Regions from separate parts of the Amycolatopsis sp. WQ 127309 genome, predicted to be linked through region 1. Evidence: riboswitches for the same ligand, from Rfam matches in the RefSeq annotation. Region 1 holds a riboswitch; each other region holds the start of a gene.

What was found. Region 1 has a riboswitch for cobalamin ahead of MUY22_RS34890 (prenyltransferase/squalene oxidase repeat-containing protein). Riboswitches for the same ligand answer to the same signal wherever they lie in the genome.
Region 2: linked by a shared signal. The riboswitch ahead of MUY22_RS00695 (CbtB-domain containing protein) and the one ahead of MUY22_RS34890 (prenyltransferase/squalene oxidase repeat-containing protein) in region 1 are both predicted to bind cobalamin.
Region 3: linked by a shared signal. The riboswitch ahead of metE (5-methyltetrahydropteroyltriglutamate--homocysteine S-methyltransferase) and the one ahead of MUY22_RS34890 (prenyltransferase/squalene oxidase repeat-containing protein) in region 1 are both predicted to bind cobalamin.

The regions. Positions count from the first base shown of each region.
Region 1 is NZ_CP095481.1:7,728,532-7,736,309, reverse strand. Features, by position in the region: gene MUY22_RS34890 (prenyltransferase/squalene oxidase repeat-containing protein) at 1-2,154, opposite strand, end outside; adenosylcobalamin (AdoCbl) riboswitch at 2,222-2,370, opposite strand; gene MUY22_RS34885 (hypothetical protein) at 2,579-3,460, shown strand; gene MUY22_RS34880 (serine hydrolase) at 3,562-4,422, shown strand; gene MUY22_RS34875 (hypothetical protein) at 4,429-4,632, opposite strand; gene MUY22_RS34870 (hypothetical protein) at 4,655-5,065, opposite strand; gene MUY22_RS34865 (S8 family serine peptidase) at 5,457-7,778, shown strand, end outside.
Region 2 is NZ_CP095481.1:156,146-163,923, reverse strand. Features, by position in the region: gene cobT (nicotinate-nucleotide--dimethylbenzimidazole phosphoribosyltransferase) at 1-970, opposite strand, end outside; gene MUY22_RS00720 (bifunctional adenosylcobinamide kinase/adenosylcobinamide-phosphate guanylyltransferase) at 993-1,595, opposite strand; gene MUY22_RS00715 (cobalamin biosynthesis protein) at 1,632-2,591, shown strand; gene MUY22_RS00710 (cobyric acid synthase) at 3,011-4,492, shown strand; gene MUY22_RS00705 (DUF4190 domain-containing protein) at 4,496-5,131, opposite strand; gene MUY22_RS00700 (CbtA family protein) at 5,195-5,965, opposite strand; gene MUY22_RS00695 (CbtB-domain containing protein) at 5,984-6,193, opposite strand; cobalamin riboswitch at 6,224-6,375, opposite strand; gene MUY22_RS00690 (ROK family protein) at 6,387-7,286, shown strand; gene MUY22_RS00685 (DeoR/GlpR family DNA-binding transcription regulator) at 7,644-7,778, opposite strand, start outside.
Region 3 is NZ_CP095481.1:5,842,806-5,850,583, forward strand. Features, by position in the region: gene MUY22_RS27580 (diguanylate cyclase domain-containing protein) at 1-556, opposite strand, end outside; gene MUY22_RS27585 (cytochrome P450) at 794-2,254, opposite strand; gene metE (5-methyltetrahydropteroyltriglutamate--homocysteine S-methyltransferase) at 2,450-4,708, opposite strand; cobalamin riboswitch at 4,807-5,001, opposite strand; gene MUY22_RS27595 (ribonucleotide-diphosphate reductase subunit beta) at 5,050-6,123, opposite strand; gene MUY22_RS27600 (ribonucleoside-diphosphate reductase subunit alpha) at 6,137-7,778, opposite strand, start outside.

The sequences.
Region 1 (7,778 bases):
GAGCCCGGCGGAGCTGAACCCGCCGGCGACGGCCGCCGTGAGCACGGGATCGGGCTGCCCGTCCGCCGCGGCGACCGTGCCGTCGGGTCCGGTGCGGGTGGTCAGCGCCGCGGCGGCGGACTCGAGGGCCTGCCGGTGTTCGGGCGTCCAGCCGGCCGGCGCGACGTTGCCCGGCGCCCGGCCGTCACGCGGGACGGCGTTCAGCGCCTCGACTGCGGCGGCCGTCGCGGCGAGATCGCCGGTGGCGCACGGCTTCCCGGTCAAGACGGCCGGGAAGAGCCCGTCCGCGCACTGGTGGGCGACGAGTGTCCCGGCCGCGGCATCGGCCGGCGCCGTGGCCGTGGTCGCCAGCGTGGCCCACGCGTGCCGCCGCAGGGATCCGGTGGTGTCGGCGAACTCCCCGGTGTCGGTGAACTCCCCGGACGCGGTGCGCAGCGCGGCGAGGTCGGTGCCCAGCTGGGGGACGGCCGGGTCCGCCACGAAGCGGGCGATGACGTCCAGCTTGGCCAGGGGTTCGGCATAAGCCGCCTGGCCTTGTTCGTAGGGCGCGCCGTGGGCGTAGGCCCGGACCGAGTCCGGGCTCAGCAGGAACCGTGACGCCCGGGCCGCGGCGTCCGGCTGCTGCCCGAGCGTGTGCAGGGCGAGCACGAGATCCGCCGTCAGGTCGTAGTCGACGAAGGTCTTGCCGTCCTGGGCGACCTCGACGTGGTCGCCGTCGACGAGCCGGCTCGCGAGGTAACCGCCCAGCCGGTCGGCCGGGGTCGGGCCGGTCACCGGCGCCGGCGCGTCGGCGGGGACGACCACGGTGCCGCGCGGCGAACCGGGCCGCACCGCCGGGGTGCCGGCCTTCGGGCTGACCGGCGGCTTCACAGCGTGATCCCCCGTCGGCGCGGGCTTTTCGCCGGGCGGCGGCGGTGGCGGAACGGGCAGGCCGCAGCCGGGGTCCGGTGGCCCCTGCGCTCCGGCGTGGCCGAGGGTGAGGTCGTGGAACCCGACCTGGGACAGGCCGAGTGCGGCCTGCGCGCTCGCGCGGATCCAGGTGTCGAGCCCGCCGATCCCGGCGGTGCGCGCGGCTCGGTACTCGGCCGGGGTGTAGGCGATGGCGCCGAGCTGATCCCCGAGCGGGGTGCCCGTGTCGGCCGCGGTCGCTTCGGCGGACCGGAGGAAAGCGGTCCCCGACGCCATCGCGGCGTCCGCGCACCCGGCGTCGGCGAGCGCCTGCAGGATCAGGCCGGTGCTGTTGGTGTTGGGCGCTTCGGTGCCGACGCCGCCGCCCCAGCCGCCACTCGCGGTCTGGTGGGCCTTCAGCCACCTCACGGCCTTGGTGATGGGCGCGTCGAGGTTCGCCGCACCGGCGTCGCGGGCGGCGAGCATCGCCGAGAGCGCGACGCCGGTGGCGTCGCCGTCCGGCGTCGACTGGTCGAACGGCTCGCCCTCGTCACACGTCGAGATCCGGTGGCCGTCCGGTGTCACCTGGTCGCCGGTCTCCGTGGTGGGGATGAGGCCGAAGAAGATCCGGAAGAAGCCGTCCGAGCACTGCTGTTTCAGCATCGTGTCGATCGCGAGCCGATCGGTCAGGCCGGCGCCCGCCAGCCCGATCACAGCCAGGGCCTGGCCGAACACGTTGGCGTTGTTGCTGACGAAGTCCTTGAAGTCGGGGTTCTTCGAGTAGTCGCTGACGCGGCCCTTGTCGACGCCCGAACGCGCGATGGTGCCGAGGGTCTCGGCGACCATGTCGTGCCCACCGAAGGACCTCGGGTCCCGCCCGGCGATCTCCGCGGCGACCAGCACCTTCGCCGCGGCACCACCGGTGATGATCGCGTCGTAGCCCTGGCCGGGGACGAGGCCGTCCCACGTGTAGTAGTCGGTGGCGTGGTGGTCGTCGTCGAGGTACTTCACGATGGGCGCGGCCAGCGCGCCGTCGCCGGAGGCGTACATCGCGAAGAGCGTGTCGATCATCAGCCCGTGGTCGGGCAGCGCGCCACCGAGCGGGTTCTGCAGGGTGCCGTCGGGCGCGAGCTGCGCGGCGAGCCACTTCGACGTCGGCTTCGAGGCCGCGAGGTCACCGGCGAAGGCCGGCGTCACCGAGCCGACGGTGAACACGACGACGGCGGACACCCAGGCCGCGATGGGCCTGAACCGCTTGCCGGCCACGTGATCCTTCCTCTCCCCAGACGCCGGCGCGACACACACAGGGAGAGACCGGCCCCCACGGGAGGCCGGGCGTCCACCCACTGCTGGCGCGACAGCGGTTCGACAAACACCTGCCCGAGGCGGTAATCCGACTCGTCACCCCAAGGTGACCCACGGTTGCGCGACAGTGCCGGACTTCGACCGGCTTCCCCTGCCACGGGCAGAAAACATGAAGTTGTGCTGACTGAGCGAGCCGACACTAACACCTGGTCAGCCGAACGGGAACGGCAGAACTCACGTCGCCTTCACCACACCGGGGACGCGCGCGGCCGTCCGGGCAATCTCGAAGACAACTGCAACAGAACGCGGTGCAGGTGACCTCTTGAGAGGTGTGCGGTGCCTGAGCGCTGCGCGTCCAGCTCGACGAAGGCAAGGAGACCGTGCCATGACCGACCTCGACGAGGTGCGCCGCGCGTCGGACGCCCAGGAGCCGCCGGCGTCCGATCCCGACGCCGTGGTGACCGTCGCCGGCCGCCGGGTCCGGCGGCGCCACACGACCAGCGTCGCCGCCGTGACACTCGCGGTGGCCGCCCTCGGCGCGGGGGTCTTCTGGGCGCAGAACCGAGGTACCGCCGCGGTGCCACCGGCCACGCTCGCGAGCCCGCCGTCCGCCACGGTGACCCAGCCGCCGGCCGCCGGCAAGGTGCCCCCGGCCGCACCGGCGATCAGCCTCGAGGACAGTTCCTGGGACTTGCTGTTCTGGGCCGTCCAGCCGCACTTCGCCGGCCTGCACTACGCGCAGGATCACCGGTACGCGTTCGAGATCGACGTCCGGGACGGCACCGCGCCCCACAGCGCACTGGCCGCGAAACCCTCGTCGGCGGACCAGATCCCGCACCCGCAGTCGGTCATGTGGCAGGACGGCCCGAACCGCTGGATCCGGGTGACGACCACGAAACCGGTGACAGCGGCGGAAATGCTGGCCCTGCTCGGGAAGGTCCACACCACGCCACCGGTGATCGCGTCACCGCTCAAGTCGCTGCAGGTGCCCGACGGGCAGCAGGTCGGCACGTTCACCAGCGAACCCGAAACCAACACCCTCGTGCTCTGCCCGCCCGCCGAGGTCGGGAAGGCCCCGCTCGACCCCCGATGCTTCTCGCTGACAGTGTCGCTGACCAGCAGAGCCGCGGACAGCAGCTTTCCGCAGGACCCGCTGCCCGTGCACCAGCACCGGAAACTCGGGGCCTACACCCTCGAAATCGACAGTTCACGCGCCAACGAACAGGCCGCGCTGGCTTTGCTGAACTCCGTTCAGCTCAATCGCTGAGAATCAGCGTCACCGGCGGAATCCGATCTGTTCCGCATTTCCGAAAGCGCACTCGAATTGCCGTGATTCCGCGGCATCGGTGGCCCAGCCGAGGAGTTTCGATGCGTAATTCCGTGCTCGTCGTCCTGGTCGGTGTCATCCTCGGCGCGCTCGCCGCGGCGGTCTGCGTTCGTTCCGCGAACGTGCCCGCCGCGGCGGGCACGTCACCGGCGCCGGACGTCCCGCCGTCGTTCCCGCGGACACGGGCGGCCACGCCGGTTCCGGGGGCGGCCGAGGTGGCGGTCGACGTCCGGGGCGAATGGTCGTGGGCGTTGCGCGAGACGGACACCGGCACCGTGGTCGGTGCCGGGACCTTGCGCACCACGACCGAATCCATGATCAAGAGCTGGCTCGCGGTGGACTACCTGGCCTCGCGGAAGTCGCGGATCTCGGCCGAGGACGAGGATCGGGTGACCCGCATGATCCGGTCCAGCGACGACCGTGCCGCGCAGACGCTCTACCTCCGGCTCGGCGGCGACGACTCGATCGCCCGGATGATCCGCACCTGCGGCCTGCACGACACGACGATCCACCCGAACTGGTGGTCCAAGACCACGATGCCGGCGACCGAGGCGACCCTGCTCGGCCGGTGCGTGGCCCGCGGTCCGGGCTTGAGCCCGCGGTGGCGGGCCAAGCTGCTGGACCTCATGCGGTCGGCCGACCCCGCGACCGCGTTCGGCATCCCGGAGGCCCCGGCCCTGGCGGGCCTGCACCCGGCCGTCAAGAACGGCTGGACCCGGCACGGCGCCTGGTGGACGGTGAACTGCCTGGCGATGTGGGACCACTGGGTGCTCGCGGTGATGGTGCACTACCCGGACCAGGGCCACGAGCACCACTACGGCGCCGAAGTGTGCAAGTCCGTGGCCCAGCAGCTGTTCGGCCGGATCGACATCGGTTCGACCACGGGCTCGGGAAGCAAGTGACGGGGATCAAGCTGGATCGTCTTCCGTGGTGCCGACCCGGATCTCGACTCGGTGCCGAAGGTAGTCGTCGCTCGACGTGCGGGCGATCCGCACGGCCTCGGCCACCAGGTCGAGCAGGTCCCGCAACCGAGAGCGGTAGGCGGCCGGGCGAGCGATCGTGCGCCCCGGCAGCGGCGAGAGCGGGATCAGCCCTTCGCCGTTCGACGTCACAAGCAGCGGGGTATCGAGCCGGTCAGCAGTAGACGTTGCCGCAGACCGCCAGGATGAACGCCGTTGCGGTCAGGGTTTCGGTGGCGCCGTCCTGGGTCAGGGTGACCGAGACGGTGACTTCGTCGTCGCCGGTCAGGCCGTCGACCCGGCAGCCGGACGTCGTGCCACACAGGCCGGGTGCGGTCTGGTAGCCGGCCGGGACGTGCCAGGTGTAGGTCGTGCCGGCGGCCGCGCCGCCGACGGAGAATCCGGCCGAGTAGGGGCCGTGGAACTTCGCGCTGTTGTGGCAGTTCCCGGTGTAGGAGCCCACCGGGCCCGGCGAGACCTGGCATCCGTAGGTCTCGCCGCCCAGGGCCGCGGCGGGTCCGGCGGTCAGCACACCGATGCCCGCCGCCAGCAGGACGGTCGAAACCAGGGCCGCACTCTTGCGCATGGGTTACCTCCGGAACTGGTGGTTCCTCTGTACGACACAGGGACGATACCCAGCGCAACATCCCGCAGGTAGCGCCGGACGAGTGCGGGGAATTCCGCCGGACGAGCGGCAACCGGACGCCCCGCCGACGTCCTCGGGCCGCAGCGGGGCGGGCGAATTCGTCGATGGGTGTCGGGAATTTTCCAACTCGCCCACAGCCACTCATGACATCGGTCAATGCGGATGTAACGCCCGTTGCGGCACGGAATTGCGTGGAATCGCCGACCATTGTCGCTTGTGGACGGGACGCTGAACCGCAATAGTCGCCAGGCGACGAAATCGAGCCCCGAAAAAGGGAGTCCGATTTAGTCGGATCTGCTGGATTTGAACCCCTACGACCAGGGAGCTGCATATGCGGCGTTCGTCGCTCATACTCCGGCCGGCGGTTCTGGCCGCCGTCGGTGGCTTGGTGCTGGCCGGATCCATTCAGCCGGCCGGTGCGGCCGCGGCCGCGGCGAACGCCGGGACCGCGTCGCAGGCGGTGATCGTGGTGCTGGGCGACCAGATCGCGTCAGCGCCACCGACGAAAGCGGCGTCCGGGAGCAGACGCGACCAAGCGACCAGAGCGCAGAACGCGGTGCTGGGCAAGCTCACCGGGCCGGCGCCGGCCAACGTCAAGCACTTCGCGGTCGGCAACGCCTTCTCCGCGACCGTCAGCCCCGCGCAGGCGGCCGCGCTCGCGCAGGACCCGGCGGTGGCCTCCGTGCTGCCGGACAGCAAGGTCACGCTGCCCACGCCGAGCACACCGCCGGCGGCAGCGAGCGGGACGGCGCCGAGCGCGCAGCCCCGGACGTCGACGGCGCCCGGCGCGATCTGCCCGGCCGACCCCGCGAAGCCGCTGCTGGAACCGGAAGCGCTCACCTCGATCCACGCCTACAGCACCGACGGCTCGAAGAGCGCGTCCGATCTCGCCGACGGTTCCGGCGTGAAGGTCGCGTTCCTCGCCGACAACATGGACCCGGACTACGCCGACTTCATCCGGCCGGACGGCTCCAAGGTGTTCGCGGACTACCAGGACTTCTCCGGGGACGGCCCGGCGACCACGGACGCGGGTGCCGAGGCGTTCGGTGACGCGTCGTCGATCGCCGCGCAGGGCACCGTGGTGCACGACCTGTCGAAGTTCGTGAACCAGGCGCACCCGCTGCCGCCGGGCTGCAACATCGTGGTCAAGGGCGTCTCGCCGGGTGCGAGCCTGGTCGGGCTCAACGTCTTCGGCTCGACCGCGACGAACTCCGCGGTGCTGCAGGCCATCGACTACGCGGTGACGGTCGACCACGTCGACGTCATCAACGAGTCGCTCGGCCTCAACCAGTACCCGGACACCAGCTCGCGCGAGCTGTTCCAGGTGTTCAACGACGAGGCCGTCGCCGCCGGCGTCACGGTCACCACCTCCAGCGGCGACGCGGGCACGACGTCCACCATCGGCAGCCCGGCCACCGACCCGCTGGTCATCTCCGCCGGCGCGACCACGGACAACCGGCTGTACGCGCAGACCACGTACGCGGCTTTCCCGTTCTCCAACGGGAAGTGGGTCAGCGACAACATCTCCGCGCTGTCCTCCTCGGGCATCACGCAGAACGGCCGCACGATCGACCTAGTCGCGCCCGGTGAGGGCAACTGGGCCGACTGCGAACCGGGGTACGCGGAGTGCCAGACGTTCCAGTCGCCGCCGCAGGGCGCGGATCTCGAATCCTTCGGTGGCACCAGCGAATCGGCGCCGCTGACCGCGGGTGTCGCGGCCCTGGTCATCCAGGCCTACCGCGGCACGCACCGCGGCGCGTCGCCGACACCGGCCCTGATCAAGCAGCTGATCACCGGCACCACGCGCGACCTCGGCCTGCCGGCCGACGAGCAGGGCTCCGGCCTGCTGGACGCGCGCGCGGCCGTCGAGGCGGCCTCGACCGCGCCCGGCACCACCGGCGCCCCCGCCGGGGTGTCGTCGAACATCGCGCTCTCGACCGACCAGCTGACCCTGGAAGGCGCGCCCGGCAGCACGCAGACCGCGACGGTCAAGGTGTCGAACGTCGGCACCAAGCCGCTCACGGTGTCCACCGGCACGCGCGGTTTCGCGACGGCGTCGTCGCAGACCCGGACCGTGCCGTTCGACGCGGCCAAGCTGCCGACGTTCCCCTACTACAACGGCGCGCAGTGGGCGCAGAAGACGGTGAAGTTCAGCGTCCCGCCGGCCACCGACCGGCTGCTGTCGCGGATGGCGTGGCAGGGCAGTCCCAAGACGGTCAACGGCGCTTCGGTCACCCCGGTGGTGCGGTTGACGCTGCTCGCGCCGGACGGCACGTTCGTCGCGAACAGCCGCCCGCAGGGTGGCGCGGCGACGGCGAACTACGCCAACGTCGACGTCCGGCACCCGGCCGCGGGCACCTGGACGGCGGTGCTGTACTCGGTCGCCGGCGCGTCCGGGTACACCGGTGACATCCAGCTGGCCGCGGACGCGCAGCGCGCCGTGCCCTACGGCCAGGTCTCGCCCCAGCTCCTGACCCTGGCCCCGGGCCAGACCAAGCCGGTCAAGATCGCCCTGCCGACCCCGGCCTCGGGCGGCGACGCGGACTACTCGGTGACCTTCGGCAGCTCCGACGGCCACCAGACGTCCGTGTCGGCGGTGCTGCGCTCGCTCATCCCGACCGGCAACGGCCCGGGGGCCTTCAGCGGCACCATC
Region 2 (7,778 bases), 3.6 Mb from region 1:
GGGCCGCGCGCAGCGTCGGGATCGCCTGCACCGCGCCGCTGCCTTCGCCCAGGCGAAGCCCGAAGTCCAGGATCGGTTCCAAGCCCAGCGCCTTCAGCGCGAACGCCTGCGACGGTTCCGTCGAGCGGTGCCCGGCCAGCCACCACTGCTCCGCCCCCGGCGCGATGTCCCGCGCCACCAGGGCCGCCGCGCCCGAGAACACGCCGTCCAGGACCACCGGGATACCGCGGACCGCCGCTTGGACCAGGAAGCCCGCCGTCGCCGCGACGCAGGCGCTGCCCAGGGCCGTCAGCCGCTCGAACGGGTCATCCACCCGGCCCGCGGTCCGCGTCAACGCCGCCGAGACCGCCGCCGTCTTGCGCTCCAAGCCATCCGCGTCGACGCCGGTTCCGGTGCCGACCACCTCGGACGCCGGCAACCCCAGCGACGCCGCGACCAGGGCCGCGCACATCGCCGTGTTGCCGATGCCCATGTCACCCGGGATGAGCACGTCCGCTTCGCGCTCTTCGTCCGCGATCGCGCGGCCCGCCTCGAAAGCCGCCCGCGCTTCGCCCGGCTCCAAGGCGTCCTCGACGTCGATCGAGCCCGAGCCGCGGCGGATCTTGTGGGCCGTCACGTCCGCCGGGACGTCCGAACCGTCCCAGTCGACGCCGAGGTCGGCGACCCGGACCCGCGCGCCGACCTGCGCGGCCAGCACGTTGACGCCGCTCTTGCCGGCCAGGAACACCCGCACCATCGCCGCGGTCACCTCGCGCGGGTACGCCGACAGCGCGGACACGCCGTGGTCGCCCGCGAAGACGACGACGCGGACGTCGTCCAGGGGGCGCGGCGGCACGCTGCCGTGCGCCGCGGCCAGCCAGGCGGCGATCTCCTCGAGCCTGCCCAGCGAGCCGAGCGGCTTGACCAGGCCGTCGAGCCGCTCCTGCGCGGCGGCGCGGACGGTGGCATCAGGCACGGGTACGTCGAACACGAGCGCCTCCGGGGTACGGGTCCTACAGGTCGAGCACCCGCCCCGCGACGACCAGCTGGACCCGGTCGGCGTCGGCGGACACCCGGTTGTTGAGTGCGCCCAGCACATCACGGAACAGCCGTCCGGACGACGTTGCGGGCACCACACCGCTGCCGACCTCGTTGCTGACCGCGACCACCGGCACCCGCGCAGCGGCCCACGCGGCCAGGAAGTCCTCGAGCCGGTCGTCGAGCCGGTGCTCCCAGCCCCGCTCCTGCTCCCACGCGCCGACCTCGTCGAGCACCCGCGAGAGCCAGGTGCCGAGGCAGTCGATGAGGAGCGGCTCGGTCGCCTTCCTGAGCGTGCCCGCGAGGTCCGTGGTCTCGACGGTCTTCCAGTTCGACGGCCGCCGCGCCTGGTGCGCGGCCACCCGCGCGGCCCATTCGGGGTCGTCGTCGCTCGGGAGCAGGCCGGGCGCGACGTAGACGAGGTGCGGGTGGCGGGCGACGAGCCGCTCGGCGTGCCGCGACTTCCCCGAGCGGACCCCGCCGAGGACGAGCACCTTTCCTTCGTCGCGTCCGTACCGGCGGAGGGCGCGGGCCAGGTTTTCGAGATACCCGGCTAGCCGGTGCGTCAGCTTGGTCATACCGGGCATTGTGGTGCACGCGCTAACGTGCGCCACGTGCCACTCCGTCTAGGGACAACCGCGGCCGGACTCGTTACCGGATATGTCGCCGACACCCTGTTCGGCGACCCCCGTCGGGGGCATCCGGTGGCGATCTTCGGTACCGCCGCGGCGGCTCTCGAACGCCGCGTGTGGGCCGACTCGAAGCGGCGCGGAGCCGCCTACGCGGGTTTGAGCGCCTTCACAGCTGTCGGCCTCGGCGCCGCGCTTCAGACTGTGACGCGGCGAAGTCCCTTCGCGCGCTTCGCGGCGACTGCCGTCTGTACGTGGGTGGTGCTTGGTGGACGTGGTCTCGCCGACGAAGGCGCGGAGATGGCGAAGCTGCTCGAAGCGGGCGAAGTCCCTTCGGCGCGTATGCGGCTCTCGCACCTCTGCGCGCGCGACGCGACGACGCTCGACTCCGCCGGGCTGACCCGCGCGGCGACCGAGTCGATCGCCGAGAACACGTCGGACGCCGTGGTCGCGCCGCTGTTCTGGGGCGCCGTCGCCGGGCTGCCGGGCCTGCTCGGCTACCGCGCGCTCAACACACTCGACGCGATGGTCGGCTACCGCTCACCGCACTACCAGGAGTTCGGCTGGGCGGCGGCGCGCGCCGACGACCTGGTGAACCTGGCCCCGTCCCGCCTCGGAGCCGCGCTAACGGCTGTATGCGCGCCCCTCGTCGGCGGCCGGGCGCACACGGCCTGGCGGATCTGGCGCCGCGACGGCGGGCACCACCCGAGCCCCAACGCGGGCCAGGTGGAGGCGGCGTTCGCGGGCGCGCTGGGCATCCGGCTGGGCGGCACGAACAGCTACGGCGGCGAGGTCGAGCGCCGGGCGCGGCTGGGCGAGGGACGTGACCCGGAGCCGGTCGACCTGCGCCGGGCGGTGCGGTTGTCCCGGCTGGTGGGTGCGGCCGCGCTGACTGTGGCTGCGGCTGTGGTGGGCAGCGTCGGGATCGGCCGTGGCCGCGATTAGCGCCGGGATCGGCCGTGGCCGCGCTGGTCGCCGAGCGGCGGCTGCGGCTGTCAGGTCCAGGATCGGCCTCGGGCTCGCGATGGCAGCCCCCACCACTCCCTGGGGGGCGGCCCCTGTCCAGTCTATCGGCCGGTGGCCGGTCACAAGCCCCGTTCGGCGATCTGTGGACAACTCGGCGGGTACCGCGCGATCTGTGGACAACTCCGCGGGTGTCACACGATCCATGGGCAACTCTGCGGATACTGGGCGATGAGCGGACAACTCCGCGAGTAGTGCACGAGCTGTGGACAATCCGCGGGTGCCGGGCGACCTGCGGACAACCCTGCGACTGGTGCGCGACCTGCGGACAACTCAGCGAGTACTGCGCGAGCTGCGGACAAATCCGTGGCTACCGCGCGGCCGGTGGAAAGGGAGGAACTATGAGCGGCCTGCTCGTCGCCGGGACGACGTCCGATGCCGGGAAGAGCCTGGTCACCGCCGGGATCTGCCGGTGGCTCGCCCGGCGTGGGGTGCGCGTCGCACCCTTCAAAGCACAGAACATGTCCAACAACTCCATGGTCTGCGCCGACGGCGCCGAGATCGGGCGCGCCCAGTGGCTGCAGGCGCGGGCGGCGCGCGTCGAGCCCGAGGCCGCGATGAATCCCGTGCTGCTCAAGCCCGGGAATGACCGGCGCAGTCACGTCGTCGCGCTCGGGAAACCGTTCGGCACCCTCGAAGCGGGGGAGTACGCGACCGGCCGCGCCGGGCTCGCCGAGATCGCCTTCGCCGCCTACGAAGACCTCAGCGCGCGCTGCGACGTCGTCGTCTGCGAAGGCGCGGGCAGCCCCGCCGAGATCAACCTGCGCGGCGGCGACTACGTCAACCTGGGGCTGGCGCGGCGGTTCGGGCTGCCGGTGCTCGTCGTCGGCGACATCGACCGCGGTGGCGTGCTCGCCGCGATGTTCGGCACCCTCGCGCTGCTCTCGGCCGAGGACCAGGCGCTGGTCGCGGGCTGGGTCGTCAACAAGTTCCGCGGTGACGTCGGGCTGCTGCGCCCGGGCCTGGACAGCCTGGAGAAGGTCACCGGCCGGCCGGTGCTGGGCGTGCTGCCCTGGCTCCACCGGGTGTGGATCGACTCGGAGGACGCCCTGGCCGCGGCCGGCTGGCGCCGGGAGGCCCACCGCGGCGGCTTGAGCGTGGCCGTCGTCCGGTTCCCGCGCGCGTCCAACGCCACCGACGTCGACGCCCTCGCCGCCGAACCCGGCGTCACGGTGTCGCTGACCGCCGACCCGGACACGGTCGCCGCGGCGGACGTGGTCGTGCTGCCCGGTTCTCGCGCCACAGTCGACGACCTGGCCTGGCTGCGTGCCCGCGGTCTCGACACGGCGCTGGCGGCCCGCGCCGCGGCCGGGAAGCCGGTCCTCGGCATCTGCGGCGGCTACCAGATGCTCGCGGACTCCATTGTGGACGACGTCGAGTCCGGCGCCGGCGAGGTACCGGGCCTGGGCCTGCTGCCGGCCCGGGTGACGTTCGCCGAGGAGAAGGTGCTCGCTCGCCCGTCGGGCGAGTGGCGCGGCACCCGTGTAGACGCCTATGAGATCCACCACGGTTCGGTGACGGCGTCCGCGCCCCTGGAGTCCTTTCTGGACGGTCACCGCGCCGGCGCCGTCTGGGGCACGCTCTGGCACGGCGCCTTCGAGAACGACGCCTTCCGCCGCGCATGGCTCACCGAAGCGACGGCGCAGGCGGGCGTCTCGTGGACGCCGTCCCCGGACGCGCCGGGCTTCGCCGACCTGCGCGAGGACATGCTGGACCGGCTGGCGGACGCCGTCGGCGAGCACCTCGACACGGCGGCGCTGCTGACGTTGCTGGAACTGGGCGCGCCGGCGGGCCTGCCGTTCGTGCCGCCCGGAGCGCCCTGACGGTCAGGGCTGGAGCGGCCCGGCGAGCTTGCCGTCCGGCTTTCCGAAGGTGCAGGTCGCCTCCCGGGCCCCGGCGTTCCAGGACGACTCGGTCGGGACGTGCGCCAGGAACTCCAGGTCGGGCGGCGGGGTGCCGTGGGTGAAGTACGCCGCCCCCGCGATCCGGCACAACGGCTGCGCCAGCTCCCGCAGCGTGGTGAGCCCCGGGTAGGTCGCGTACCCGCCGCTGACGTCGACCCGGTCGGCGATCTGCTCGTCGTGCGGCGCGTCGCAGGCGGCCCGGATCACCTGCTCGCCGTCCGCGTCCAGGCAGTCGCCGATCGCCAAGCCCTGGATGTGGTCCGGGCCGGGCGCCGCCTGCGTGACGTGTTTCGGCCCGGTCGTGATCAGGCTGACGCCCAAGCCCAGCCAGACCACGCTGACCGTCAGCCCGGCGATCGCGAGCCCACGTCCGGACCGGCCGCTGCCGCCGATCCGGACGAGCGCGCGCCAGCCGAACACCACGCCGAGCGGGACGAGCCCGAGCAGCCCGCAGACGAGCGACGCGATCGCGAACCCGTCGGTCCCGGCGGGATCGACGAGCCCGCGGACGGTCGTCTGGTCGTGGCTGGACAGCGTGGAGCGTGTTTCGTCGAACAAGATTCCCCTCCGGAGTCCCCCGACCCGGCGGGGAACCCTAGAGGAGCGACGCCTGGTTCTTGATCACGAAATAACGGCGGCCGGGGTCTTCTTGGTCAGCGACTTCTCCGCGAGGGCCCCGAAAGACAGGCCCAGGGCGAGCCAGAGCGTGGCCTGGGTGCCGATCGACGCCGTCCGGAAACGCCAGAGCGTCGACGCCGGGAAAGCCGCGGGGACCTCGTCGACCACCGGCATCAGCCACGCCACCAGGGCGACCACCACGAGGTAGCCCGCCGCGGCGAGGAGGAAGCCGTTGAGCGCGCCGAACCGGTCCGCGAGCTTGCGGCCGAACACCGTCGCGAGGATGCCCGCGAGCAGGGAGACGGCGACGAACCCGAAGTACAGCTCGGTGCGCGAGCCGATCGTGCCCGGCTGGCCCACCGCGGGCGGGTTGGCCGGGTACTTGAGGAACGGGATCAGGAACACCACGGCGAACGCGCCGCCGGTGAGCAGCAACGCCGTCACCCGCGGGCGGAGGCTGCCGAGGCGGCCCTGGACGAACGCGAAGGCGAGTGAGAGCAGCCCGCCGATCGCGACGGCGTAGACCAGCACGCCGGCCAGCAGCCCGACGGTGCTCTGGATGTCGCGGGGGACGAGCTCCTCTTCGGGCGCTTCGGCGGCCTGCCCGGCGCCGGCGTCGGCGTCCGTCCCGTGGGCATGGTCGTGGGAAAGGGTCTCTTCGAGCCCGATGGACGTGTCGACCGGCGGCTCGCCGAAGGCGTAGGCGAAACCGAACGCGAGCACGCCGGCGATCAGGCCCGCGAGCATGCCGCGGACCAGCAGGGACTTCATCATGGGAGTACGTGCCGCCGATCAGTGGCAGGGGAAGGCCAGCAGGTGCCGGCCGTCGTGCACGAACTCGTGGACGTACATGTTCGCGAAGATCGAGGTGGCGCCCTGCTCGGCGCTGACGAAGTACACCGCGATCAGGGCGAGGAGCACCACGAACACCGCCCACGGGACGATCTCACGGATCGGGATCCGGACCGGGAGCGGAACGGCGGGGACTGCCGCTTGCGACATGGTGGGGGCCTCCTCGGGCTTTCGCGGCCTCATCGGGGTTCATACGACGGTCCGGGTCTGGCTTCCCCCTGGCGGGGGTCACAGTGGCGCGACCGCGCGGACTTGCACCGCGTTCCGGATTCCGTCGTCTTGCCGGTTGAGCGTAGGTCCGCACTTCCGGGCCCGTCAATGTGACAATGCGCCGGTGACTCGAATGGTGGCGGCCCTCGACGTGGGCGGTACGACGATCAAGGCGGCGCTGCTCGACGAGCAGCTGCAGCCGAAGGCGACGCTGCGGGCCGAGACGGCGCGCAGCGCGGACGGCACGGCGCTGGCCGAGCAGGTGGCGGAGATCGTCGACATGCTGGCCGGGCAGGCCGGCACAGTGACACCGGCCGCGGTCGGCGTGGTGGTGCCGGGGATCGTCGACGAGGAGACCCGGATCTGCCACTTCTCCGCCAACCTCGACTGGCGCGAGGTCCACTTCGGCGAGCTGCTGGAGGACCGGCTGGGGCTGCCGGTGGCGTTCGGCCACGACGTCACCGCGGGCGGCATCGCCGAGTTCCGCGTCGGCGCCGGACAGGGCGCGCGGAACGCGGCGTTCATCCCGGTCGGCACCGGGATCGCGGCCGCGCTGCTGCTCGACGGCCGCATCCACCGCGCGGGCGGGCAGGCGGGCGAGGTCGGCCACATCGACGTCGGCCACTCGCTGAAGTGCGGCTGCGGCGCGACCGGCTGCCTGGAGGCGATTTCCTCGGCGGCGGCGATCGCCCGCCGCTACACCGAACGCACGGGCCGCCCCGCCGACGGCGCGCGGGAGGTCGTCGACCTGGCCCGCCACGGCGACGAGGTCGCGGTGGAGGTGGTCCAGGACGCGCTGGACGGCCTCGGCCACGGCATCCGGACGCTGCTGACGCTGCTCGGCCCGGAGGTGATCGTCCTGGGCGGCGGGCTGTTCACGGCGGCGGACTACGTGCTCGAGCCGGTGCGCGACTGGCTGGCGTCGCACCTGACTTTCCAGCGGATGCCGGAGCTGCGGATCGCGAAGCTGGGCGACGAGGCCGGGCGGCTGGGGGCGGGGCTGCTGGCCTTGGACCGGCTGGCGGCGCACTGACGGAGCTGCTGTGCCCTGGCGGCGCGCTGACGGAGCTGCTGTGCCTCTTTCGGATCCGCCCCGGCTGTGTCTCTGACGTCTCTGACGGATCTGCCCGGCTGTGTCAAGTCGCTTGTCCACAGCCGGGCAGTTGTCCACAGATTTGCCGGAGCCCGTTTTTGCAGGTCAGGGGCGATAGACTGGACGTGGGACGCCCCCCAGGGAGTGGTGGGGGCTGGTCTGGGGGGCTGGGGGTTTCCACACCGGCCGAGCGCGACGCCGATCGGAGCGGAAGGGGCCTCGGGCCGCTCGCTGGGGTGTAGTCATCGCCGGACACCTCGCCGCGGGCCGCCCGGCGACGTCACCACCGACGGCTGGTCAGGCCGTGACGACCTCGACTCCCGCCGCTGCGAAGGCCGCTATCTGGTCCGGGTCCGCTCCCGAGTCCGTGATCAGCTGGTGGACCGCCGTGGTGTCGCAGATGCGGGCGAACGCGTGGCCGCCCAGTTTGCC
Region 3 (7,778 bases), 1.9 Mb from region 1:
ACGACGACGCGTTCGGCAGCCCGGTGAGCGGGTCGTGGATGTTCTGGTGCACCAGCCGCTCCTGCAGCAGGTGCAGCTCGTTCGCGTCGGAGACCATCAGCACCGGGTACACCGAACCCGGCCGGTCGCCGGGCAGCCGGGCGAGCGTGACGTCGGTCCAGAGCTTGCCGTCGTCGACGTGGTCGAGCAGCATCCGCTCCCGGAAGCGCTCGACCCCGGTGTTCACGTGCTCCAGCCCGGCCTTGAGCCGGGAGACGTCGTGGCCGGTCGAGCCGAGCTCGGTGATGTGCCGGCCCCGCAACCGGTCCGGCGGGCACCCGAGCAGCTGCCCCAGCGCGAGGTTCGCCTCGACGATCCCGCCGTCCGGGTCGGCCAGCGCGATCCCCATCGGCGACGCGGCGTAGAGCGCGCTGAACCGCAGCAGCGCCCCGTCGTGCCCCGAGCTGACGTGGTCGACCGCGTCCGTCGCGACCCCGAGCAGGAGCTGTTCGAGCTCTTCCGGGGGAAGCGTTACTCCTTTGGTGTCGGCGAGCGTCGCCGCCCACCTGCGGGCCACGTCCACCAACCCTGGCGCGGCACCGGGCTCAGACACTCTCCACCTTCTTCACGCACAGGTCTGGCCAGTTCAGGCGCGGTGCCGGTGTTCGGGAACCCGCACGGGGTACCCATCGGCCGCGGCCGATGCCACGCCATCACGTGTGTAACGGGGTGTCTACCGGCTGAACGAGTGACAGACCTCCACGATTGGTGACATCGTGTCACCATGTGTATCGGTACCCGGACGGGTGGCGGGTCAGCGAGGGGTCAACCGCACCGGGAGACCGTCCGCGGGCACCGGTAGCGAGACGTAGTCCCAGCGCGCGGTGTAACTCTCCGGAACCGACCAGCGGTACGCCCGCAGCATCTCGTGCATCAGCAGCTTCACCTCGAGACCGCCGAAGTGGAGCCCGATGCACTTGTGCGCGCCGCCGCCGAAGGGCATCCACGCCATCCGGTGCGACTTGTCCTCGCGCCGCGGTTCGGCGAAGCGCTCGGGGTCGAAGCGGAACGGGTCGGTCCAGCACCCGGGGTCGAAGTGGTTCACCGTCGGCGAGACGCCGACGAGCGTGCCCTCCGGGATGTAGTGCCCGAGGACCTCGGTGTCCTTGACGGTCTGGCGGGTCAGCGACGGCACCGGCGCGACGAGCCGCAGCGCCTCCTTCATCACCAGGTCGAGCGTCTCCAGCCGGTCGATGGCGTCGATGTCGAGGACGTCGTCGCCCAGCGCCAGCGACTCCGCGCGCGCCCGCTCCTGCCACTCCGGGTGCTTGGCGAGGTAGTAGGCCATGGCGCTGCTGGTGATGGTCGTCGTGTCGTGCGCGGCCATCATCAGGAAGATCATGTGGTTGACGATGTCGGTGTCGGAGAACCGGTCGCCGTCCTCGGTGGTGGCGTGGCAGAGCGCGGCGAACAGGTCGTCGCCGTCGGCGGCCCGCTTGGCGGGCAGGGTCTCGCCGAAGTAGCGCTCCAGGACCTTCCGCCCGTGCAGCCCGGCCGACCAGCGGCCGCCGGGCACCGGGACGCGCACCAGCGCGGTGCCGGCCCGCACGGAGCTGACGAACGCGCGGTTGATCCGGTGCGAGTCGGCGCCGCTGCGCATGCCCATGAACACGCGCGTCGCGACGTCGAGGGTCAGCTGCTTGAGCGACCAGTACAGCCGCGGCCGCTCGCTCGTTCCCCAGGTCGCGACGCCTTCGCGCAGAGCCGGGCCCATCTCGTTGACGTAGCCGGTGAGCCGCGCCCGGGTGAAGGCCTCCTGCATGATCCGGCGGTGCAGGTGGTGCTCGCCGAAGTCCATCAGCATCAGGCCGCGCTCGAAGAACCGCTCGATGAAGAACTTCCAGCCCTCCTGCGAGAACGTCTTGTCCTTGTTGACGAGCGCGATCTGCGTCGCCTCCGGCCCGGACAGCGCGACGATCCGACGGCCGAACCCGCCGGTCCACGACACCGGGCCGTAGAGCTCGTGGCGGCGGAGGCCGAACGCGGGGCCGAAGCGCATCATCTCGAGCATGTGCCCGACCACGGGCGGGCCTTCGTCGCCGAGCACGGGCTTGAGGCCGCTGCCGGCGGGCGGCGTCGCGAGCTCCTGCACGGGCCAGCGCGACCGCAGCCACCGCTGGTCGACGGCGCGGGGGAGGGGCAGCGAGGTCAGCGGGGGCACGCGCTCACGCAACGTTTCGGCGGCCCGGCCCACAGTGCGCGTCAAGGTGACCATCTCCCCGTCGAGATCGGCTACCCCTCACACGATGCACCCTTGTTGACCACCTGACAACAGTCTTTTCGGGTGAGCCGTGAAGGCCTCCTTACCGGCGCTAAGAGCCGGTAAGGAGTCCTTCACGGCTTTGGAGCCGCGGTTCTGTCGGACCCCGCCGGTAAACTGGATGACGGGGGCGGCGGCCCGCGCCGAGCCTCAGCCCAGCTCGGTGCGCACCTGCCGGGCCGCTTCGACCAGGTTGCGCAGCGCCGGCTCGACCTCCGCGTAGCCGCGGGTCTTCAGGCCGCAGTCCGGGTTGACCCACACCCGCGACGCCGGCACCGCGCCCGTCGCCGTCCGCAGCAGGCCGGCCACCTCGGCCGGGGACGGCACGCGCGGCGAGTGGATGTCGTACACCCCAGGCCCGACGCCGCGGCCGAAGCCGGCCGCCGTCAGGTCGGCGAGCACCTCCATCTTCGAGCGGGCCGCCTCGATGCTGGTGACGTCGGCGTCGAGCGCGTCGATCGCCGGCAGCACCTCGCCGAACTCCGAGTAGCACATGTGCGTGTGGATCTGCGTCGCGTCGGCGATCCCGGACGTCGCCAGCCGGAACGACGACACCGCCCAGTCGAAGTACGCCTGGTGGTCGCGGGAACGCAGCGGCAGCAGCTCCCGCAGGGCCGGCTCGTCGACCTGGATGACCTGGATGCCCGCCGCTTCGAGGTCGTGGACCTCGTCGCGGATGGCCAGGGCGACCTGCCGGGCGGTGTCGCCCAGCGGCTGGTCGTCGCGCACGAACGACCACGCCAGGATCGTCACCGGCCCGGTCAGCATGCCCTTGACCGGCTTCGGCGTCAGGCCCTGGGCGTAGCGGGCCCACGCCACGGTCATCGGCACCGGGCGCGAGACGTCGCCGTAGAGGATCGGCGGCCGGACGCAGCGGGAGCCGTAGGACTGCACCCAGCCGTGGTCGGTCGCGGCGAACCCGGCCAGCCGCTCGGCGAAGTACTGCACCATGTCGTTGCGCTCGGGCTCGCCGTGCACCAGCACGTCGAGGCCCAGCTCCTCCTGCAGCCGGACGACCCGCTCGACCTCGGCGCGCATCGCGTCGTCGTACCCGGCGTCGTCGAGCGCGCCGGCCTTGTGCGCGGCCCGCGCCTTGCGCACCTCCACGGTCTGCGGGAACGACCCGATGGTCGTGCTCGGCAGCGGCGGCAGGTTCAGCGCCGCCTGCTGCGCCGCGGCCCGTGTGGCGTACGGCGCGCGGACGGTGTGCTCGGGCCGCAGGTCCGCGAGCCGCGCGCGCACCTTGTCGTCGGCCAGCTCGGCCGCCGACGCGCGATCGGCGACGACGTGCCGCGCCGCCGTCAGGTCGACGTCCTCGCCCGCGAGCGCCTTCCCGAGCAGGACGACCTCGTCGACCTTCTGCTTCGCGAAGGCGAGCCAGCCCTTGAGCCGCGGGTCGAGGTCCTCCCGTGCGACGTCGTAGGGGACGTGCAGCAGCGAGCACGACGTCGAGACGCTGACCTTCGCCGCCGCGCCGAGCAGGGTCGCGGCCCGGCTCAGCGCCTTCTGCGGGTCGGTGCGCCAGACGTTGCGGCCGTCGACGACCCCGGCCAGGACCTCCTTGTCCCGCAACGCCCCTTCGGCCGCGACGGCGTCCACAAAGGACTCATCAGTGACCAGGTCGACGGCGAGCGCCTCGATGGGGGAGCGGGCCAGCACGCCGAGCCCGCGGCCCAGGCCGCCGAAGTAGCCCGCGACCAGCAGCTTCGGCCGCGCGGTCTCCTTGCCCAGCCGGTGGTAGGCGCGGATGAGCGCGTTCAGCTCGTCTTCTGAGCGGTCACCGGCGAACGCCGGCTCGTCGAGCTGGACCCACTCGACGCCCTCGTCGTGCAGCTGCCGCAGCAGGTCGGCGTACGCGTCGAGCAGGCCGTCGAGCAGGTCCAGCGGCCGGAATCCGTCGTCGCCCTTGCTCAGCAGCAGGAACGTCACCGGCCCGACCAGCACGGGCCGCGTTTCGACGCCCAGGGCGCGGGCTTCGCGGTACTCGTCCAGGGGCTTGGAGCCGGTGAGCGCGAACGTCGTGCCCGGGCCCAGTTCGGGGACGATGTAGTGGTAGTTCGTGTCGAACCACTTCGTCATCTCCATCGCCGGGGCGTCCTGGACGCCGCGGGCGGCCGCGAAGTAGGTGTCGAGCTTCGACAGGCCGAGCCCGGTGAAGCGCGCGGGCAGCGCGCCGAACAGCTCGGCGGTGTCGAGCACCTGGTCGTAGTGCGAGAACGTGTTGGACGGGACGGAGTCCAGCCCCGCGTCCCGCAGTCCTTGCCACGTCTGAACCCGCAGCTCACGGCCGGTGGCCAGCAGTGCGGCTTCGTCGTTCTTGCCCGCCCAGAAGCGCTCGAGGGCGCGTTTGAGCTCCCGGTCCGGACCGATCCGGGGGTAGCCCAGCACAGTGGTGCCGATTTCGGTCACAGCTCTCTCCTCGCGAGCTCGTTCGAGGAGTCCGGACGCGCGCGGCGGCGAGCGTTTCGGTGCGTGCCCATCCCACGAGGCCCGGACTCGCGCACGCCGTCGGCGCACGCACCACGGGCAGGTCTTCGGACTCGTGGGCGTACCGCTCGTGCCTACCGGCCGTCGCTTCCCAAGCTCGCGCTCAGTGCTTACATGACGGCTTTCGTTCCCACTCACCGCTGCGGGGCAGTCCCGGATTCACACCGGGTTCCCTGTTGCCTCGACAGGGTGTGACCTCACGCACAACAAAGCTCGGCCACGCCCTGGCGAACCAGTGGCGTGGCCGAGCCTAGCCGGAGAACTCAGTCCCAGTCGAGGGCGCCGCCCGACTGGTACTCGATGACGCGGGTTTCGAAGAAGTTCTTCTCCTTCTTCAGGTCCATCGCCTCGGACATCCACGGGAACGGGTTCTCGGTCTCGCCGAAGATCGGCTGGATGCCGATCTGCTGCGCGCGCCGGTCGGTGATGAAGTGCATGTACTGCTCGCACAGCTGCGCCGACAGGCCGAGCATCCCGCGCGGCATGGTGTCACGCGCGTACGCGACCTCCAGCTCGCAAGCGTCCTTCAGCATCCCGCGCACCTCTTCCTGGAACTCTTCGGTCCACAGGTGCGGGTTCTCGATCTTGATCTGGTTGATGCAGTCGATGCCGAAGTTCAGGTGGATCGACTCGTCGCGCAGGATGTACTGGTACTGCTCGGCGATGCCGACCATCTTGTTGCGGCGGCCGAGCGAGAGGATCTGCGCGAAGCCGGTGTAGAACCACATGCCCTCGAAGATCACGTAGAACGCGACGAGGTCACGCAGGAACGCCGTGTCGGCTTCCGGCGTCCCGGTCTCGAAGTCCGGGTCCTCCAGGTGCTGCGTGTACTTCAGCGCCCACGCGTCCTTGTCCGAAATGGACGGAACCTCGCGGTACATGTTGAACAGCTCGCCCTCGACCAGGCCGAGGCTCTCGCAGATGTACTGGAAGGTGTGCGTGTGCACGGCTTCCTCGAACGCCTGGCGCAGCAGGTACTGGCGGCACTCGGGGTTGGTGATCTGGCGGTACACCGCGAGCACGATGTTGTTGGCCACCAAGGACTCCGCGGTCGCGAAGAAGCCGAGGTTGCGCTTCAGCATCTGCCGCTCGTCCTCGGTGAGGCCGTCGGTCGACTTCCACAGCGCGATGTCGGCCTGCATGGCGACCTCGGTCGGCATCCAGTGGTTGTTGCAGCCGGCCAGGTACTTGTCCCACGCCCACCGGTACTTCATCGGCAGCAGCTGGTTGACGTCGGCGCGCGCGTTGATCATGCGCTTGTCGTCGACGTTGATCCGGGCCGCCCCGACCTCGATCTCACCGAGGCCGGTGACGCCGGTCGTCTCCACGTTGGTCATGTTCTCGGGTTCCTTACTGGCAGGCTTCGCAGTCGGGGTCGTCGATGCGGCAGGCGGCGCCTTCGGTGGTGACGAAGTCGACGTCCGTCTTCGGCAGCTCCTTCGGCTCCGGCTTGGCGGCCGGGGCGGTCACCGGGACCGCCGGGACGGCCGCGGCCGGCGAGGGCGCCGGGGCCGGGGCCGGGGTGGCCGCCGGAGCCGCCGGGGCAGCGGCGGGAGCCGCGGTGGCGGCGGCCGTGCCGGCCGAGACGGCGTTCAGCTTGCCGTCGGTGCCGCGCAGGGTGCTCTTCTCCACGTGCGTCGCGGACTGCGCCCGCAGGTAGTACGTGGTCTTGAGGCCCTTGTGCCACGCGTAGCGGTACAGCTCGTCGAGCTTGCGGCCGCTCGGCGCCGCGATGTACAGGTTCAGCGACTGCGCCTGGTCGATCCACTTCTGGCGCACCGAACCGGCGTCGACGATCCACTTCGACTCGATCTCGAACGCCGTGGCGTAGAGCGCCTTCAGGTCGTCCGGCACCCGGTCGATCTTGCCGAGGCTGCCGTCGAAGTACTTGAGGTCGCTGACCATGACCTCGTCCCACAGCCCGCGCTCCTTGAGCGAGCGGACCAGGTGCGGGTTGACGACGGTGAAGTCGCCGGACATGTTCGACTTGACGAACAGGTTCTGGAACAGCGGCTCGATCGACTGGCCGACACCCGAGATGTTGGAGATCGTCGCGGTCGGCGCGATCGCCATCACGTTGGAGTTGCGCATGCCGACGGTCTTGACGCGCTCGCGCAGCGGCGCCCAGTCGAGCGTGGTGGAGGTGTCGACGTCGAGGCCGTCACCGCGGCGGGCGTCGATGAGCAGCTGCAGCGAGTCGATCGGCAGGATGCCCTTGCTCCACAGCGATCCCTCGAACGACTGGTACTGGCCGCGCTCCTCGGCGAGGTCGGTCGAGGCCGAGATCGCGTAGTAGGAGAGGTGCTCCATGGAGACGTCGGCGAACTTCACGGCGTCGGCGGAGGCGAACGGGACGCCGATCTCGAACAGCGCGTCCTGGAAGCCCATGATGCCCAGGCCGACCGGGCGGTGACGCAGGTTGGAGCGGCGCGCCTCCGGGATCGTGTAGAAGTTGATGTCGATCACGTTGTCCAGCATGCGGACGGCCGTGCGCACGGTCTTCTCGAGGCGCTGGGTGTCCAGGCCCTCGGGGGTGACGTGCTTGAGCAGGTTGACCGAACCGAGGTTGCAGACCGCGACCTCTTCGCTGTTGGTGTTCAGCGTGATCTCGGTGCACAGGTTCGACGAGTGCACGACGCCGACGTGCTGCTGCGGCGAGCGCAGGTTGCACGGGTCCTTGAACGTGATCCACGGGTGGCCGGTCTCGAACAGCATGGTGAGCATCCGGCGCCACAGCTCGACCGCGCGGATCTTGCGGAACACCTTGATCTCGCCGCGCTCGGCCATCGCCTCGTACTCGGCGTAGCGCTGCGAGAACGCGTTGCCGTAGAGGTCGTGCAGGTCCGGGGTCTCGTTCGGCGAGAACAGCGTCCACTGCGCGTCGGCCTCGACGCGGCGCAGGAACTCGTCCGGCACCCAGTTGGCCGTGTTCATGTCGTGCGTGCGGCGGCGGTCGTCACCGGTGTTCTTGCGCAGGTCGAGGAACTCCTCG